Regions from separate parts of the Hymenobacter gelipurpurascens genome, predicted to be linked through region 2. Evidence: riboswitches for the same ligand, from Rfam matches in the RefSeq annotation. Region 2 holds a riboswitch; each other region holds the start of a gene.
What was found. Region 2 has a riboswitch for S-adenosylmethionine ahead of CFT68_RS06560 (amino acid permease). Riboswitches for the same ligand answer to the same signal wherever they lie in the genome.

Region 1 (3,206 bases), on a different contig from region 2:
ATGGCGTGGTAGAGGAAGGCCGAGTGCATGGCTTCGCGCACCACGTCGTTGCCGCGGTAGCTGAAGCTGATGTTGCTGACGCCGCCGCTGGTGAGGGCGCCGGGCAGGTTCTGCTTGATCCAGCGGACAGCTTCAATGAAGTCCAGCGCATAGTTGCGGTGCTCCTCCATGCCGGTGCCTACCGTCAGGATGTTGGGGTCGAAAATGATGTCTTCGGCGGGGAAGCCTACTTCATTCACCAGAATGTCGTAGCTGCGCTGGCAGATTTCGATGCGCTTCTCCAGTGTGTCGGCCTGGCCGTTCTCATCGAAGGCCATAACCACCACGGCGGCGCCGTACTGCCGAACGGTGCGGGCGCGCTCCTTGAAGGTTTCCTCACCTTCCTTGAGCGAGATAGAGTTTACGATGCTCTTGCCCTGCACGCACTTGAGGCCGGCTTCCAGCACGCTCCACTTCGAGGAGTCAATCATAATCGGCACCCGCGAAATGTCGGGCTCCGAGGCAATGAGGTTCAGGAACGTGGTCATGGCCTGCTCCGAGTCGAGCATACCTTCGTCCATGTTCACGTCGATAACCTGGGCGCCGCCTTCCACCTGGTCGCGGGCTACCTGCAGGGCGGCTTCGTAGTTGCCGGTCCGGATGAGGCGAGCAAAGGCCCGGGAGCCAGTCACGTTGCACCGCTCACCTACGTTCACAAACAGGCTGTTTTCCGTGATGCCGAAGGGCTCTAGGCCACTCAGGCGAGTTACTTTGGGTAGCTCCGGCAGCTTGCGCGGCTCATACTTTTCTGCCAGGCGGGCCAGTTCTCCAATGTGCTGAGGCGTAGTGCCGCAACAACCACCTACCACCGTCACGAGGCCTTCTTTGAGGTAGTTTTCTACTACCCCTGCAAATTCCTGGGCCGATTCATCGTAGCCGCCAAACGCGTTCGGCAAACCGGCATTCGGGTAAGCCGATATGTGCACATCAGCAATGCGGCTCAGCTCTTTGATATACACCTGCAACTGATCGGCTCCGAGGGCACAGTTCAGGCCCACGCTCAGCAGGGGCAGGTGGCGAATCGAGTTCCAGAAGGCCTCCACCGTCTGCCCCGAGAGAGTGCGGCCGGAAGCGTCGGTAATGGTACCGGAAATCATGATGGGCACCACGCGGCCGCCTTCATCAAAGAACTTCTGCACCGCGTACAACGCCGCTTTAGCGTTCAGCGTGTCGAAGATGGTTTCGATGAGCAGAGCGTCGGATCCACCATCTACTAGGCCACGCACTTGCTCGTGGTAAGCCGTAGCCAGCTCATCAAACGTCACGGCCCGGAAGCCGGGGCGGTTCACGTCGGGGGAGAGGCTAGCGGTGCGGTTGGTGGGGCCGACGGCGCCGGCCACGAAGCGGGGCTTGCTGGGGTTCTGGGCCGTAAAATCGTCGGCTACCTCCTTGGCAATGCGCGCCGACTCGTAGTTGAGCTCGTACACGATGTGCTCCAGGGCGTAATCTGCCTGGGCGATGGTAGTGCCGCTGAACGTGTTGGTTTCCACCATGTCGGCGCCGGCCGCGAAGTAGTCGGCGTGGATGCCTTTGATGATGTCGGGGCGCGTGATGCTGAGCAGGTCGTTGTTGCCGCGCAGAGGCTTGGGATGATCCGCGAAGCGTGAGCCACGGAAGTCAGCCTCTTCCAGCTTATGACGCTGAATCATGGTGCCCATAGCACCGTCCAGAATCAGGACGCGCTTGGCAAGAATATCGTGGAGCGGGGAGTCAGTGACGGTCGGCATATCGGCTCTTCAAGTATTTCGGCAGCGAAAAAGTGCCTATCCAGAGAGAGCCGTGCGGGAAGCGCGTCCTGTTCTTATCTTCTTCCAGACCGCCGAAACGGTTTGAAAAGGGAATTAGCACCTTGTTTTATTTCAGGTTGCTAAGACGTCATAGGGCCCAATCCCTCGGTCTTTCTGGATAAGTAACACAGCGAAGATACAACGGGAATCTTCAAATTTCAATGTGGCGGGTTTTGGAGTGGCCTACGGGGCACAAATAGCTTATTAGGACAGTTAACTGTTGTCCGTCCCTCCCGCCCGTCATCCTGAGCTTGCGAAGGATCTTCTCACGGTAGCACGAGGCGCTAGGCCAGTCGGTCAGACCTGATAAGATCCTTCGCAAGCTCAGGATGACGGGCGGGAGGGCTATTACTACTGTAGCGTCAGTACGCGAAATGCTTCAGTCTCTGGCTTGATGCGCCACATGCTCAGCATGAGATTTACTTATACAAAATGGTGGAATACTATATATACTTGAGAAATCGGTTCGTTGAGCTTAAGCTCTGTACTCGTTGAATAGACTTTGCAGCACAAGGCCCGGTGTGCATCTTAAGCTCAATCTTTTATCACCTAGCTGTTATGGTTTCTTTATCTTTTTATCGTGCAGGCCTGACGACTGCTTTACTGCTAATAAGTGGCCTAGCGCTGGCGCAGCATCAGCCCGGCACTGGCCTACGCGGGCAATACTACGGGGGCAAGAACTTTGAGACGTTAGTGCTGACGCGCACTGACCCAGGTATTGACTTTAACTGGACTATCGGCCCTAACGGCGACCATTTTGTGTCGCCGGGGCCAGGCGTGCCGGGCGAGTATTTTTCGGTGCGCTGGGCCGGGCACATCTACGCGCCGGTAACGGGGCTTTACACCTTCCAGATTGCCACCGATGACGGCATGCGCGTCTGGATTGGCGGTAAGAAAGTGCTGGACTCCTGGCGCAATCAGCCCGCTACCATCTCCACGGCGCACCTCAAAATGAAAGCTGGCGGTTACTACGCGGTGCGGGTAGAGTATTATCAATCTGACCGGGACTCTAAGGCTCAACTGGCGTGGCAACTGCCAGAGGTGATGAATCAGCCCCAGCCAATTCCGAGCGCCAATCTGTATGAGAACATACCGGCCAATGTTTTAATGATGGTAGAAGCTAAGCCTAAGCCGGCGCCTGCTGTGGCGGTAGCGCCGGTTAAAACGCCTGCAGCTCCCTTAGCGCCCAGCTCCCGAAGAATGGTTGCAACACCACCTGCAGTAGCTCCACGGGTAGCACGCCGCGCTAGGCCAGTCGTTGTCCCAAAGCCTGCGCCTTTAAAATCCGTAGCGCCAGATACCACACCTGTTAACCTCCCGGACGTGGCAAGTCTCAGCAAAGGGGCGGCCGTGACGCTGCCCAACCTCTACTTCACGCAA
Region 2 (3,206 bases):
CAGAACAGAAGAAGTGTAGGCGCAATACGCGCGTAGTGGCCTACAGTTGGGTTTTGGGGCCTGACTGGCCGGCTGGTGCACAAAAAAAGCCTCAACCGCTACGGTGAGGCTTTTCTTAGATCTGTTAGGTACGGTTAGCTTTTGGCTTTGCGCTGCGCCTTATGCTTTTCCACTTTTTCAGCGCGCAGCTGGGCGTATTTAGTGTACTGCTCGGCGCTCAGGATTTGCTTGAGCTGGGCTTCGTAAGCAGCCTTATCGGTCTTCATTTCCTGCTTGCGGGCCGCGCTTTTGCCTGCTGTGGCATACTTGACGCGGTTGGCCTGCAGTTGCTGGTAGCGGGAGAGATGCAACTGCCGCACTTTCTCGGTCTGCTCAGCGGTTAGATTCAGCTTTTGCGCCAGCTGCTTGGCTTTGTGGTCGGCCTTCTGTTCGGGCGTCTTTTGAGCCTTGGCAGCTTGGTCCGTTTTAGATTTGTATTTGACTTTTGTAGGAGCCGTTTGGGCCGAAGCTACACCAGCAGAAAGAGAGAAAGCGGCAAGAATTACGAGAAGCTTGTTCATTAGAAAATAGCTGAATTGTTAAATCGAAGAAAAGAATGAAGCCGCTTCCTGAAACAGGTTTGTGGCCTTCTGCAATGGGTATTTGCAACTCAGATGCCAACTTTTGGGCGAAGGACAGATTTTGGTAAAATAAAAAAAAGACTATTGCTGGGTTAAACCTTTAGGTTTTAAAGCAGTCAGGCGGGCCATTAGTAGGAGTAGAGTGGCCTAGGCCACTGGTCTGCACGGGAACCGGTGTGTTTGTAAATGCGCGCCGGCCGGATGTACCTTTGCGCTACCAATTCTTTACCGACAAAGGATTGTTTTTATACAGAGGCGCTGAGAGACAGGCTCGATGAAGCGTCGGCAACCATCCGCAACTGCCGGAACGGTGCCAATTCCTGACCATATAAAAACAAGTTGCCGTGGATTTTCGCCCCTGCCGTACTGCCCGTTTTGTAGTTTTTGCTGCCTCTTTTGGCGTTTCTGCCCATCGGCAGGCGTGTTGTAGCGGTGCGTGTTGTTGCTGTTGAGGCCTGATTTTATCGCTCACAGTTTTTAAGAGCCTTATGCGGGCGGCCTAAGTCGTTGCCGCGGCGCGTGCTCTTCTTTTCCTTTTCCTGGTCGGGTTTTTCTCCGCTGCCTCGCATGGGGGCTGTGTTTACTGGCTTTCCTAATAGAGGCCAAGCTCGCTGCTCCCCCCATCGCGTTATGCCAGTTTGCTGCACTCGTATGCCACTTGGCTGGCGGCAGAGAGCTTCCCTGATCGGACCTATTTATCACCGGCCAACGTGTGCGTTGGCATTCTGTTTTTATGCTTAAAAAATCACTGGAACTGCTGCGGCAGGAAGCCGCCGAAACCGGCGCAAACACCCTCAAACGAAGTCTGAACGGCTTCAACCTCATCACGATGGGCATTGGGGTAATCATTGGGGCTGGATTGTTTTCGCTCACAGGTATTGCCGCCGCCAATAATGCCGGCCCGGCCATCACCCTCTCGTTTATTGTGGCAGCCATTGGCTGCGCATTTTCGGCACTCTGCTACGCCGAGTTTGCCTCCATGGTGCCCGTATCTGGCTCGGCCTACACCTACGCCTATGCCACTATGGGCGAGCTGTTTGCCTGGATTATCGGCTGGGATTTGGTGCTGGAATACTCCGTAGGCGCTGCCACGGTGGCCATCAGCTGGTCGCAGTATCTGCTGAAATTTCTGGCTAAGTCGGGCATACACCTGCCGCCGCAGCTAGTGATGTCGCCGTTCGAGTCGGCCACGCTGGCTGATGGCAGCTCGGTGCACGGGTTCGTGAATGTGCCCGCCATGCTGATTGTGCTGCTTATCACGCTTATCATCATTCGCGGCACCAAGGGCTCGGCGTGGTTCAATGCCATTGTGGTTACGCTCAAGGTTGCGGTGGTGCTGGTGTTCATCGCGCTGGGTTGGCAGTACATCGATCCGGCCAACTATCATCCCTACATTCCCGAGAACACCGGTACCTTCGGCGAGTTTGGCTGGAGCGGGATTCTGCGTGGGGCCGGTGTGGTATTCTTCGTGTTTATTGGCTTCGATATTGTGGCCACTATGGCTCAGGAAACCAAGAATCCGCAGCGCAATATGCCCATCGGCATCATCGGCTCCCTGGTTATCTGCACCATTCTATTCGTGCTGTTTGGGCACGTCATGACCGGCTTGGCCAACTACACCGAGTTCAAGGGCAGTGCCGCTCCCGTGGCTATTGCCATCGAAAAAACGCCGTATGCCTGGCTTTCCTCGGCCGTAATTCTGGCCATTATCATTGGCTACACGTCCGTAATTCTGGTGGATTTGCTGGGCCAGACCCGCGTGTTTTTCTCCATGGCCAAGGATGGGCTGCTGCCTCCTGTTTTTGCGCGCATCCACGCCAAGTTCCGCACGCCGCTTGAGTCCAGCCTGCTGCTAGGCCTGTTCATTGCGCTCTTTGCAGGCTTCGTGCCCATTTCGGTAGTGGGCGAGATGACTAGCATTGGCACCCTGCTGGCCTTTGTGATGGTGTGCCTGGGTGTACTCATCATGCGTAAAAAAGAACCCAATGCGCCCCGTGGCTTCCGTACGCCGTGGGTGCCGCTGGTGCCTATTCTCGGCATCCTGACCTGCGTAGTGATGATGGTAGCCCTGCCTTGGGAAACGTGGTTGCGTCTGGCTGTCTGGCTGGCCATCGGGCTGGCTATTTACTTCGGCTACGGCAAAAAACACAGTAAGCTGCGCGCCCAACAAGAGGAACTAGTGGCCTAGGCCAGTCCAGAAACCAAGTGCCCACAAAAAAGCCGGACGAGTTCCGGCTTTTTTGTGGGCACTTGTCCGAGAAAGGGTATTTTCGGCCCTCTTATCTACCCGTTTTTCTATCGCACAAGGCCTATCCATGGAAGCAGTTTTACCCGAACCCGAAGTACTCCACGCCGCCCCACACCGCCCGGCAACTGCTTACCCAACCATTAAAGAAAGCTGGGCCTCGCTGGGCTGGTTTCTGCTGATTATGGTACTGGCGGCTATACCTATACTGCTCATTTTCGATAGGGGAGTGCACCACAAATCTATCGTGGTAAGCTCGGTGGCTACGGTGCTGGGCGAAATAGCGACCATTGGATTTTTGCTGTGGTATAACAGACGGCGCACACAACCCATGCAGCTGC
Region 3 (3,206 bases), 200 kb from region 2:
AACAGATCGACGCCCACAGCTTCGAAGGCGGCGATGCGCTCGGCTACCTGGTCGGGGGTGCCGGTGAGGCCGGAGCGCAGGCCACGGTTCGAGACCGAGTAATCCTGCAGCGATACCTGGTTTTCGAGCTGAGTGCCAGCCAGCCACTGCTGGTAGTTTTTGTAGCCGGCCGCCGAACCGTTCACGTTGGTGATGCGCTCCAGCTCCTTCTTCACTTCCTGCTCCGTGTTGCGCACCACAGAGTAGGCAGCCACCCCAAACTTCATGGGTGGCAAGCCGAGCTTCTCACGGCGCTGGCTCAGGTCCTGAATGCGGCGGCCGATGGCCTCGGGCTCGTCGCCGTGCATGACGTAGCCGTCGCACTGTGCGGCAATGAGGTTTTTGGCGGCTTCCGATTCGCCACCGGCGTAGAGGAACGGCCGGGGGCGCGACACCGGCTTGGGCTGCAGAATGGAGTCGGTTACCTTGTAGAACTTGCCCTCGAAGGTGAAGTGGTCCTGCTTCCAGAGGTTATCGACCACGTGCAGCCACTCGGCGGTGCGGGCGTAACGGTCGTCGTGCTGCTCGAAGTGCACGCCGTACTTCTTGGCCTCATCCTGCCACCACGACGACACCACGTTCAATGACAACCGGCCACCACTGATGTGGTCGATGTTGGCGGCTTGCTTGGCCAGCAGGGCCGGCGAGTGGAAGGTGGGCCGCACGGCCACCATCAGCTCTAGTTTCTTCGTGACGGCGGCCAGGGCGGCGGCCGTGCTCCAGGCATCCAGGGAAGGGGCTTCTTCGCCCTTGATATCGTTGAGATTCAGCTCCGCGATGAGCGAAAGGTCGTAGCCGAGCTCTTCGCTGCGTTGGGCCAGCGTTTTCACATAGTCCCAGTCGGCGCGCATGTTTTCGTCCTCGACGTTGCGCAGCCACCCGCCAAAAACGGGCATCCAATATCCGTATCTCATTATTGTGCGATGAGGTCAGCGGGGGAAGAAGTAATGAAATCAGCACCAACAGGTGCTGCGCCTGACTTAGCGCCGGGCAGCTGCGTTTCGAGGTAGTCCACGAAGCGGGCGTAGGGGTCGAAGCCCACCACATTCACGGCGTCGGCCACGAAGTTGGAGAGGGCGTTGATGTCGTAGAATAGCACGTCGCCGGTGCGGTCATCAATCAGGTATTCGATGCCACCCACGTCAATCTTAGCAGCGGCCACAATGCGCTCCACGGCTTCAATTACCTCGGCTGGGGGCGTGAAAGCTTCCACCTGAATACCTTTTTTAGGCGCCTCCGTGAGGCAGAACTCCGCCGATTGTTCCTCCGGAATCTGGCAGATTTCGGCGGGGCAGAGGTTGAAACTTTCGCCGGTGGTGTACACCTTCATGGCGTACAGAAACTTGCCATTCAGCGTTTCTACGCGGTGAATGTTGCCGCCGTGGGGCGTTACGTATTCCTGTACCAAGGCCGTTTGGTCGATGCCTAGGTCAATCTGGCCAGCGGCCACGGCCGCCTCTACGCCTTCAATCGTGTCAAAGCGGATAATGCCCGCGCCGCTGCCGCCAATGTTCACTTTCACCACGATGGGGAACTGCAGTTGCCGGGCGGCATCTGCAATACGTGAGGCGTGGTTTACTACAAAGGACTTCGGGAACTTCAGGCCCAATGAAGAGAACAAGGAAAGCTGACGGGCCTTGTTAGTTTCGATGGCCGTAGCCGCCGAGCCATTGATAATGCGCGTACCAATACGCTCCAGGTGCGTGGCATAGCCAGCCGTGTGGAAGATGCCCTGGCCGTGACCGCGCAAATAGGCTGAGGAACTCATGCGGTTCACTACCAAGGAGTAGCGGCTCTCTTTTTCCGAGGGGTCGAAGAGGTGATGAGCGGCGTCGATTTTCTCGTAGGCCAGTCCGCGGCGGTCCAGCTCGGCAAACAGGGGCTTAAACCACTCAGGGTGTTCGAAATAGATGCCAATGGGCTTTTGAGCGTGCGACATGAAGTAAGGAGGGGAAATAATGGAAACAGCGAAAAGAAACCGGCCTACCTAAGCGGTTTTCGGCCAGCGAAAAGCTCAGCGCCGGACAGGCGCAGATGTATTCTGAGAGAAGCACGTAGTGGCCTATAAGCCTGCTGAAACCCGATTCTCTGGCGCTAGTGGCCTACACGACAGCCAACCCGCGAGAGTACACGGCCGCCGAATCGGCGCAGCAGAAAACACAGAGAAGGTAAAGCGCCGGCAGAAATCAGCGCAGCGGCCGCCAGCATTCCCAATGAATGCATCGGGGAAGGCGAAAACCGTAGACTACGAAGCGTAGAGGCTACCTAACAACAACAACCCATGCACACGCAAGGCATGCAAACGGCCTGGGTGCGCAGGGCACAACAAGGCTGTTGCATAGCAACGAAAGCGGGAGAAGGGGCGAGAAAGTTGTTGGTAGTAGCCACGGCAACTTGTTTTTATATGGTCAGGACTTGGCACCGTTCCAGCTCATCACTGGGGGTTGCCGGCGTTTCGTCGAGCCTGTCTCTCCACGCCTCTGTATAAAAACAATCCTTTGGTCAGAAAGAATTGACTCCTCAAAGGTAAGGCGTCAGAATTGAAAGTTGCAATAGTGGCCTAGCCGCAATATTTCGGGGTAAGTTTATACGTCTAGGCACTACACGAGAAAGCCGCCGCCACTCAGCCCTGAGTGAGCGGCGGCTTGGCCTTTTGGTGAAAAACGGGCTGCCTATTTCTTCACAGTAGTGGTAGGCGTCCAGCCGCCGCCCAGGGAGCGATATAGATCGATGAGGCGCAGGAACTGCTGGCGGCGGGTATTGCTCAGGTTCAACTCAGCTTCCAGCACGCTGCGCTGGGCCGTGATGACCTCCAGATAGGTGGCGTAGTTGGCTTTAAACAGGTCATCGGAGATGGAAACGGCCTGGTTGAGAGCTTCTACTTCTTGCTGCTGCAACTCGTACATGCGCTGGTAGTTGCCGATGCCGCGCAGGTTGGTTACCACTTCCTCGAAGCCCGTTTGCATAGCTTTCTGATACTCAAAGTAGGCCACCTGCTGCTCGGCGGCGGATCGGCTGTAGTTGGCCTTGAGCGCGTTGCGGTTGATGATCGGACCCGCAAGTCCGGCCAGCGCACCAATAGCTAAGGAACTAGGCGCATTGAACAGGAGGGAAGCTTTGTAGGCATTCAGGCCCACGTACGGCGTGAGCGTGAGCGAAGGCAGAAA
Region 4 (3,206 bases), on a different contig from region 2:
CCGTGAGGGCGTGGCATACCCATACCACGTTGTCGCGGGAGGCATTAAGACGTCCGTAGGTGTGGTAGGCCACTTCCACGTGCGGCAGCACAGCGCCGCTTTCCAGCCGGAGTGGCCTAGGTAACCGAAAAATTTGTTGGTCGATGTCAGACATAGGGCAAAAGCAAAAGCGGAGGCTGGTCTAGGCCAGCCTCCGCTTCGCTGGTCATGCAGTACTAATAAGTATGATTGAGGTATCGCAATTCGCGTTGCTCAATCCATGCGAAGCCGAAGCCTCACATTATTCCTGTTCCAAAGCCCGCGGGCTGAACCAGCAGACGCACTGGTTCAGCCCCGGCTATGGGCGGGCAGCTTAGTTCAACGGGTTCCTCTCTCACAAAAAATCCGTCGGGCTGCCCGCATTACGCCTGCTGAAGGTCAAGTTCTGGCTGTCCCCACGAAGCAGCAGCCACTTGTTCAACCCCTCTCTTGGTCTTAGACCTCCAGCGTAGCGGCGTGTTCTGGTTCCGGCTCGGGCAGCAGCGTGCTGCCATTAGCCTCGGCAGTGAGCGGGGCGGCGTTGCGCACCGCGTCAAAGGCCTGCTGCAAATCGGCGCGGATATCATCAAAATGCTCAATGCCCACCGAAATGCGCAGCAGCGTAGGCGTTACGCCGGCCGAAAGCTGCTCCTGCTCGGATAACTGCTGGTGCGTGGTGGCCGCGGGCTGAATGATGAGCGTTTTGGCGTCGCCTACGTTGGCCAAGTGGCTAATGAGCTTCAGGTTGTCAATGAATTGCGAGGCGGTTTCCTTACTGCCTTTGATGGCGAAAGTCAGCACGCCGCCGTAGCCGCGCTTCAGGTACTTCTGGGCCAGCTTGTGGTAGGGGCTGCTGGGTAGGCCAGGGTAATTCACGGCCTCTACCTGCGGATGCTGCTCCAGCCAGGTAGCTACGCGCAGGGCGTTTTCCACGGTGCGCTCCACGCGCAGGCTCAGCGTTTCGAGGCCCTGAATCAGCAGGAAGGAGTTGAAAGGGCTCTGCGACGGCCCGAAGTCGCGCAGACCTTCCACGCGGGCCCGGATGATGAAGGCGATGTTGCCAAACGGTCCATTCTTGCCGAAGACATCATTGAACACCAGCCCGTGGTAGCCTTCGGATGGCTCCGTGAATTGCGGGAACTTGCCGTTGCCGAAGTCGTATTTGCCGCCATCCACAATCACGCCGCCGATGCTGGTGCCGTGTCCGCCAATCCATTTCGTGGCCGATTCTACCACAATGTGGGCGCCGTGCTCCAAAGGGCGGAACAAGTAGCCACCAGCACCAAACGTGTTGTCTACGATCAGAGGCAGATCATGCTTGTTGGCAATGGCCGCAATGCGCTCAAAATCCGGAATGCTGAAGCTGGGGTTGCCGATGGTTTCCAGGTAGATAGCCTTCGTTTTGTCGTCGATCAGCTTCTCGAACTGCTCGGGCTGGTCGCCATCCGCAAAGCGAACTTCAATGCCCAACCGCTTGAAGGCCACCTTAAACTGGTTGTAGGTGCCGCCATACAAGTGCGAGGTCGAGACGAAGTTGTCACCGGCCTGCAGGATGTTGTTCAAGGCAATGAACTGCGCCGCCTGCCCCGAGGAAACCGCCAAGGCCGCCACACCGCCTTCGAGCGCGGCAATGCGCTGCTCAAACACGTCGGTGGTGGGGTTCATCAGGCGGGTGTAGATGTTGCCGAATTCCTTCAGAGCAAACAGGTTGGCGCCGTGCTCCGCATTCTTAAACACGTAAGAAGTGGTCTGGTACAGCGGAACGGCGCGGGCACCAGTTACGGGGTCGGGCTGCTGGCCAGCGTGGAGTTGCAAAGTCTCGAAGTGAAGGGCTGGAGTTGACATGACGATCTGGTCAGTAAGGAGTTATCGGAAGAAGGATAGAAGTCTGGAAGGGGAGTTGAGGTCACGATGAGACGTAGCGCAGACCGCCCAAAACCGGCTAAAAGTGGCGGTTAGGATGCGATGGGGCCTGTTGAGAGTGGCCTAGATGGCACAAACACTCTGAGGGCAGAACCAGGAAGAGGGGGAGGGGAGTTGTGCGGAGAAACCGGCCTACGGGCGGTTAGCTACAGCAACAACAGGCGCTGCAACAGCAGCGCATTCGCGCAGCAACGGGAGCGGCCACCGAAACGGCGGGAGCAACACAGAAACCCATCGGCGAGGCGGCGTGCAGCAAGGCAGCCGGGGCGGATGAGGTCAAACGGGCGAAAGCGGGGGTGTTTTCCATGGCACTCTGAGTTATATGCCCCGCCAGCAAAAGCTTGGTCGGGCAGGAATTGGCACCTTTCGCGCGGTCGAAGGTTGCCAGCGGGTCAGGGAGCCTGTTCTCTCGCCGCTTCTGTATAAATCCTATGAAAACTACTCTGCCGCGAGCAGAGGAGTACCGTGTTGGTGTTGCAAATGTATAGCCGGATTTGATATCTGCAATAGATTGGTAAAATATTTTTTCGCAGCGGCGGGTAGTGGCCTAGGCCACGAGCGAGTAAATGCCAGGGTGTGGTAAGTTGTTAGAAATGAGGTTTTAGTAGTTAATATTCGCGTTATGGTTGCTCTCGGCAAGTGCTGCATGCCACTGATCTTAACGGCTTCAGTGACTGCAAAGCCAAGCGAAAAACTTTTTTATTTTCAGTAAAATCGTCTGTTAAAGCATAAAAAAAGCTGCCTTTTGTGAAGGCAGCTTTTAGGATATTTCTAAGGAGGGCGAGTGGCCTAGAGCTTGGGTAGCGTCAGGACTTGGCCTACTTCAATGAGGTCGGGGTTGGAGCCGATAACGCCTTTGTTGGCGTCATAGATCTGGTGCCATTTGGCGGCATCGCCATAGTGGTGCTTGGCAATTTTGGAGAGCGAATCGCCGCTTACTACGGTGTAGGTATCGCCGGCGGCAGCGGTATTGCTGGCTGCGTTGGCATTGTTGCCGAAGAAATCGGTACCACCGCCAGCAGCGGGCTTATTAGCAGGCTCAACAGGTTTTTTATCGCCTTCGTTGGAGAGAAAATCAAACAGTCCCATAGCTAGTGCAAGTTAAAGGTGAGGAGAGGAAAAGGCCGGTTATCAAGCAGATGCAGGATGTCGGTAGTGCGTCTTACGCTAAGGCCTTTCAATAAGTTGTAAGGTTATGGAGGAGCTTAAGCTTAGTTGAACATCTTGGCGTAGGCTACCGTAAGAAGCGCAGTATTCGAACTCTC

Region 1: another riboswitch for S-adenosylmethionine. It lies ahead of metH (methionine synthase); the one in region 2 lies ahead of CFT68_RS06560 (amino acid permease).
Region 3: another riboswitch for S-adenosylmethionine. It lies ahead of CFT68_RS05690 (ATP-grasp domain-containing protein); the one in region 2 lies ahead of CFT68_RS06560 (amino acid permease).
Region 4: another riboswitch for S-adenosylmethionine. It lies ahead of CFT68_RS15125 (O-acetylhomoserine aminocarboxypropyltransferase/cysteine synthase family protein); the one in region 2 lies ahead of CFT68_RS06560 (amino acid permease).

The regions. Positions count from the first base shown of each region.
Region 1 covers NZ_FYEW01000002.1:1,170,402-1,173,607, reverse strand. The annotation lists gene metH (methionine synthase) at 1-1,766, opposite strand, end outside; SAM riboswitch class I at 1,838-1,951, opposite strand; gene CFT68_RS16815 (PA14 domain-containing protein) at 2,385-3,206, shown strand, end outside.
Region 2 covers NZ_FYEW01000001.1:1,541,418-1,544,623, reverse strand. The annotation lists gene CFT68_RS06565 (hypothetical protein) at 135-560, opposite strand; SAM riboswitch class I at 863-955, shown strand; gene CFT68_RS06560 (amino acid permease) at 1,354-2,808, shown strand; gene CFT68_RS06555 (CPBP family intramembrane glutamic endopeptidase) at 2,936-3,206, shown strand, end outside.
Region 3 covers NZ_FYEW01000001.1:1,338,657-1,341,862, reverse strand. The annotation lists gene CFT68_RS05695 (LLM class flavin-dependent oxidoreductase) at 1-953, opposite strand, end outside; gene CFT68_RS05690 (ATP-grasp domain-containing protein) at 953-1,978, opposite strand; SAM riboswitch class I at 2,437-2,530, opposite strand; gene CFT68_RS05685 (efflux transporter outer membrane subunit) at 2,712-3,206, opposite strand, start outside.
Region 4 covers NZ_FYEW01000002.1:773,164-776,369, reverse strand. The annotation lists gene metX (homoserine O-acetyltransferase MetX) at 1-154, opposite strand, end outside; gene CFT68_RS15125 (O-acetylhomoserine aminocarboxypropyltransferase/cysteine synthase family protein) at 475-1,863, opposite strand; SAM riboswitch class I at 2,257-2,370, opposite strand; gene CFT68_RS15120 (LysM peptidoglycan-binding domain-containing protein) at 2,731-3,030, opposite strand.